2 regions of the Paenibacillus diazotrophicus genome follow, and region 1 is predicted to be linked to the other one. Evidence: riboswitches for the same ligand, from Rfam matches in the RefSeq annotation. Region 1 holds a riboswitch; the other holds the start of a gene.
What was found. A riboswitch is a leader RNA that binds a small molecule or an ion and turns the genes downstream of it on or off. The one in region 1 is predicted to bind glycine.
Positions count from the first base shown of each region.

Region 2: linked by a shared signal. The riboswitch ahead of ACAN54_RS12165 (amino acid permease) and the one ahead of gcvT (glycine cleavage system aminomethyltransferase GcvT) in region 1 are both predicted to bind glycine.

Region 1 is NZ_JBGJZN010000003.1:596,263-599,424, forward strand. It holds gene gcvPA (aminomethyl-transferring glycine dehydrogenase subunit GcvPA) at 1-582, opposite strand, end outside; gene gcvT (glycine cleavage system aminomethyltransferase GcvT) at 579-1,703, opposite strand; glycine riboswitch at 1,888-1,983, opposite strand; gene gcvH (glycine cleavage system protein GcvH) at 2,168-2,560, shown strand; gene ACAN54_RS16760 (flagellar motor protein MotB) at 2,668-3,162, opposite strand, start outside.
Region 2 is NZ_JBGJZN010000002.1:198,279-201,440, reverse strand. It holds gene ACAN54_RS12170 (leucine-rich repeat domain-containing protein) at 1-410, opposite strand, end outside; gene ACAN54_RS12165 (amino acid permease) at 603-1,988, opposite strand; glycine riboswitch at 2,119-2,198, opposite strand; gene ACAN54_RS12160 (5-methyltetrahydropteroyltriglutamate--homocysteine S-methyltransferase) at 2,325-3,162, opposite strand, start outside.

The DNA of each region.
Region 1 (3,162 bases):
ATCCGTTACTCCGTCCTTGTAGTCAATCTCTACAACATCCAGGCCCCATGCACCCGCAGAGGTACGCAGCACCTGGCGTGCCTCAGGGTGAACAGTGCGGGAGACAATCAGCTTTTTGCGTTTTGTCGCACCGGCCGCAAGCACAGCAGCTTCCGAGAAGGCGGTCGCGCCGTCGTACATGCTGGCATTTGCTACTTTCATGCCGGTCAGCTCACAGATATAGGACTGGAACTCGAAGATCGCCTGCAGCTCGCCTTGGCTGATCTCCGGCTGGTAAGGGGTGTAGGCGGTATAAAACTCCGAGCGGGAAATCACATGGTTAATAACAACGGGGATATGGTGGTCATACAGCCCTGCACCGAGGAAGCTGGCATGGGTGTCGAAGCTGGCATTGCGGTCGGACAGCTCTTTCATATGGCGGAGCAGGGCGTATTCATCAAGCGCTTCAGACATCGGCATCGTTCCCTGATAACGGACAGCTTGAGGGATGTCGGCGAACAGTTCCTCCACGGACTGAATCCCGATAGCCTCCATCATCTCCTTGCGGTCTTGCTCGGTCATCGGCAGATAACGGTGCTTCATTGCGGCTTCACTCCTTGGCTCTTTTTATAGAATGGCGCTTTGACCACGGCCGCCTTAAGCTGCTTGCCGCGAATCTCCACGTAAACCTCTGTTCCAATCTCTGTATAGGCAGCGTCCAGCAGGGCCAGACCCAAATTGCGTTTCAGCGTTGGGGACTGTGTGCCTGTAGTGACCTCCCCGATCTTCACACCTTCCGCATAGACCGGATAATGTGAGCGTGGAATGCCCCGGTCAATCATCTCTAGTCCCACGAGGCGGCGGGGGAGCCCAGCTTCCTTCTGCTTCACCAGTGCGTCCTTGCCGATGAAGCCGGCTTTATCCAGCTTCACGAAGAACTGTACGCCAGCTTCGAGCGGTGTAATGTCCGCCGACAGCTCCTGGCCGTACAGCGGCAGCTTGGCTTCGAACCGAAGCGTATCGCGTGCCCCGAGTCCGGCGGGAGTCAGTCCGTGTGGTGCACCGGCCGCAAGCAGGCCGTTCCAGAGCGCAGCTGCTGTGTCCAGCGGCGCGTATAGTTCAAATCCGTCCTCACCGGTATATCCGGTCCGGGAGAGCAGAACCTCTACGCCGCAGACCACAGCACGCTCGATGAAATGGAACGGGGCAAGCTCCGCAATGGGAGAAGAGGTGACTTCGGCCAGAATCGTCTCCGCCAATGGGCCTTGCAGTGCGAGGAGCAGCGTCTCGTCAGATACATTCTTCAGCGTTACACCGCTGAATTCATCGGTTAGATGCTCCTGCAGCCAATGGAAGTCTTTGTCGATATTGGAGGCATTGACGACCAGCATGTAATGTTCTTCGCCGAGGCGGTAGACCAGCAGATCATCAACCACACCACCGCTTGTATAGAGCATCAGGGTGTACTGCGCGCCGCCATCCTGAAGACGGCTGACATCATTGGTGGTCATCTGCTGCAGAAAGGCTTCCGAGCCGCTGCCGCTGACCATGAATTCCCCCATGTGCGATACATCGAACAGTCCGGCCTTCTGGCGGACCGCCTCATGCTCCTTCACGATTCCCGTGAACTGCACCGGCAGCTCCCAGCCGCCAAAATCAATACATCTGGACTCCGCATAAGCGGCGTAAAGGTCGTAAAAAGGTGTTCTTTTCAAAGCATCCATCGGCTCACTCCCTTGTCTTTATTACATGCGAAAAAGGACAGGCAAAAGACGAATATGCACAACCCGCATATAAGTCTTCCGCTCTGTCCCTTGTACCTGAGAGTTACCCTGCTATAAGCCGCGCAGGTTTCCCCGTTGGTGATCCGAATCCCGCCAGGCAGGTTCGAATAGCTCTCCAGAGATGCGTCCGGCAAAGGTCCTTTTGCCTGAGAGATTCACCCTTCCGGGCTTACTCCTTCGGCGCTGTCTTCTCGCAGACAGTCTCTCCCTATGCCTTCATTCGCAAACCGTATTGTTTTCTACTGACTCCATTAAACCGGGTATACAACTCCGCTGTCAACATAAAAACGTCAAAAAGATGACAAATTTTATTTTCCTGTCAGCTATATTGACATTGCGCAGCGCAATCACTTAGTCTATAACTAATTTTACAACTCCAAATTTGGAAAAGAGGCGGCTTAAGAATGAGTGAAGTGCTAGACGACCTGTTGTATAGCGAAGAACATGAATGGGCGCAGCAGGGTGAAGGGCGCATAGTACGTGTCGGAATTACGGATCATGCCCAGCATCTGCTCGGCGATATCGTATTTGTGGAGTTTCCTGAAGTGGGGGCAGCCATCTCGGCTGGTGACAGCGTGGGCAGCATCGAATCCGTCAAGACGGTATCCGAGCTCTATTCTCCGGTATCAGGGACCGTGACCAAGATCAACGACGCACTGGAAGCCAGTCCGGAGCTGATTAACGATCAGCCTTACAGCGGCGGATGGATTTTTGAGCTGGAAATCACCGGTGAGTTCGCCGAAGCAGCGTCGGGACTGCTGGATGCGGCAGCGTATGGCAAGTTGATTGAAGAATAGGATATCCTTCGAACTCTAGTTTCGGCGTATAAAATAAAGACAGACTCTCACATCACATTTTGTGCCACTAATGTGTGAGGTCTGTCTTTTTGTGGTCTAATTGTGCGCTACTCCCCTTCCTGAAGCTGCCGCAGTACCGTAATCTCTACGCGCCGGTTTTTCTGCCGTCCTTCTGCAGTAGAATTGCTCACAGCAGGGCGGGTATCAGCATATCCGGCATATTGAAACGTATTCGGATTCAACCCCTCTTTATCCAAAAAGAAGCGCAGCACCGAGAGAGCACGGGCGCCGGACAGTTCCCAGTTGTCGTTATAACGGGAGCCGGCAGACACTGGTGTATTATCGGTATGGCCCTCGATGCTGATGGTTGCTCCAATTCCGCGGAATAGTCCAGACAGCTGCCGCAGCGCGGGGAGCGCGGGTGCTTTGAGCTCGGCCTGTCCGACGTCGAACAGGTAACGGTCACTGAGCGTAATCGCAATGCCTTGCGGTTTATCCGCCACAAAGATCTGGTCTCCCAGATTGTTGTCGTTGACATATTTGGTGATGACGCCCATTAGCGCAGCCAATTTGGCTTCCTGTTCACGGAAGGACTGCTCACG
Region 2 (3,162 bases), on a different contig from region 1:
ATCTTATTGCCTTGAACAACCAGATTTTCCAGTGAACTTAACCCGGATAGCGGTGAAAGGTCAGTAATCTGATTCCCGTCAACGGCTACAAACGTCAGTTTTTTCAGCTTACTGAGCGGTGTAATACTTTTAATCTTTTGGCCGGGAACAAACAAGCTCTGCAGGTTAACGGCATATTCAAGTCCTTGCAAACTGACGATTTTATTCTTGGATTCCATAGGATACAAAGAATCCAACTTCTGCAGATCAACTGCCTTCACCTCTTTATTAGCCGGCAGCTTTAATTCCGCCCGAATGGCTTTTGCCAAAGCCGGGTCCGTAATGAGAGATGCGGCCCAAATGGATGTTACCGGTAAGAATACGACAACCAAACAGAATACGATGATACTTTTTACTAATTTAGCAGGCATTTAGATTCTCCTTTTTATAAACCTGAATAGTGACCCTCCTTTCTTTTATCGGATTTTTCACAAAAACTTACAGCACCTCTCCCATGACTCTATGATTATCCTGCCTTTGATTCATGAGGTATAGCCCCGTATTAAATAAAAAAAAGCCTCCAAAACCACTGGGAAGCGGAATGGAGGGCTGCTGTGATTTTATTAATGGCTTGTTGGTTCTGCACTAATTACTTTGTCGCTCTGTTCCCTTTTCCTGTTATTCACCGAATACAAAACAAACAACAGAATAAACCACAGAGGCGTAAACAATAATGCCGGACGCGTATCTTCAGCAAACAGCATAATCACCAGTATCGCAGCAAACAAAGCTAAGACCACAACATTAATCGCCGGCGTGAACGGTGCTTTGAATTTGGATTTTGCCTGCAGATCAGGCCGGGTCTTCTTATATTGGATATGGCATACGAGAACCACACCCCACACCCAGATAAAACAAATGGCACTTATAGTGGTTACAATTCCAAAAGCCTGCTCCGGAACGAGTTTGCTCAGAAGAGCCCCGGCAGATATGACAAGCGTGGATACGAATAACGAATTCCCGGGGACATGATTTTTATTCAGTTTGGCAAAATGAGCGGACGCCCGGTCCTTCCGGCTCAGATTATATAGAATCCGGCTGGTCGAGAACATCCCGCTGTTGCATGCGGAAGCGGCTGAAGTTAATACGACGAAATTGATAATCCCCGCAGCGATTGGAATCCCTACCAGACTAAAGGTTCTCACAAAAGGGCTTTCCGCCGGACTGAGCTCCGTCCATGGGTTAATGCACAGCAGGACGAATAACGCACCAACGTAGAAGAAGAGGATACGCAGAGGGATTTTGTTGATCGCGGACGGGATATTTTTCTCCGGATCTGCAGTTTCCGCTGCCGACACCCCTACTAATTCCACGCCGACATAAGCAAATACAACCATCTGGAAGGAAAATAAAAAACCTTTCACACCGTTCGGAAACACCCCTCCGTGTTCCCACAGATTCCGGACCGTTACCGATCCTGCATCCGTTTTGAGCCCCATAATCAGGAAAATGACGCCAATACCGATTAACGCAAGGATCGTGATGACCTTGATTAGAGCAAACCAGAACTCGAGTTCTCCGAAGTTTTTGACGGTCAGTAAATTAAGTCCTAACAAAATGATCAGGCAGACGACAGCCGGTACCCAATGCGGAATATTGAACCAGTACTGCACATATACGCCTACTGCAATTACATCAGCCATGGCCGTCATGATCCAGCAGAACCAATAGGTCCAGCCCGTGATGAACGCGACCCGGGGACCCAGATAGTCTTCGGCAATATCCGTGAATGACTGATATCCCGCTTTTGACAGCAGAAGCTCTCCAAGTGCCCTCATTACGAAAAATACAGCGATACCTACGATTAGATAGGTAATCATGATGGATGGCCCTGCCTGCTGAATCGCTTTACCCGACCCCAGGAATAATCCTGTACCAATGGTGCCTCCGATGGCGATCAGTTGAACATGCCGGTTTGCCAGTTCTCTTTTTAATTCGGTTTGTGCCATACCTTATTCCCCCTTATGAATACATACATTGATGCACAAAAAAAAAGAGACTGGATGTCATCCAATCTCCCGGTTCATAAGAATAGGAAAGAATACTTGCCTGCTGATGCATCAGCATGACAAATACATTCCGTACTCTTCTGTCCTTTTGCCTGAGATTGTGAACCCTTCGGCGCCGCGAAATTCCGCGGTCTCTCCAGAAGCTGCTCCTGCTATAGTGTGATCCATAGCAATCATAGCTTGCGAATTATGAAGTTAATGTACAATGTGTTTCTGATATTCTAACATATTACTTGCGATGTGAGTGTTAGATCAGTGATAAAAGTCTCAAGCTAATTATTTCCAGATTTCTTCGGCAATCTCTTTAATATAGGCCAGTTTGTTCCACTGCTGTTCTTCTGTCAGGCGGTTGCCTTCTTCCGTGGAAGCAAATCCGCATTGGGGGCTTAGGCAAATCCGGTTCAAATCGACGTATTGCTTCGCTTCCTCAATGCGCTTCAGAATATCCTCTTTGTTCTCAAGCTCACCAAATTTGGAGGAGAACAGGCCAAGCACAACCTGCTGATTGTCCTTCAGGAAACGAAGCGGCTTGAAATCACCTGCCCGCTCTGTATCAAACTCCAGATAATAGCCGGAGTAGTTATCAATGCTAAGTAGCGTTTGCGCGATAGGCTCGTAACCTCCGCCTACTCCAGCATAAGTCGAAACATAATTGCCCCGGCAGACATGTGTTGTAACCACGAGATCGTCCGGCAGACCCGATACCACCGCCTCGTTCAATCTGGCAAATTCATCCGCATAATCAGCCACATTCACGCCAATCTGCTGCATGAATGAAATAAACTGTTCGTCGCAAAGTGCCCCCCACGTGCAATCGTCAATCTGAATACTGCGGCAGCCTGCTTCATAGAAGGCAAGAATCGACGCTTTGTACGCCTTGGCAATATCCGACACCAGTTCCTCCCGATTCGGATAGATGGCGTTCGTAGTTTCCTTATTTTCTGCCCGGTCCAGCTCGAACAGGAATTGCGCAGCCGCAGGAATTGATTGACGCGCAACAACGTCTTCGCCTGCAACTCCTTTTAGGAATGCATAATGGGATACAAAAGGATGACTGCTGTAACCTATTTTGCCGGTCAGGCGGGCGGTTTCCGGTCTGGACTGTGCGCCGTTG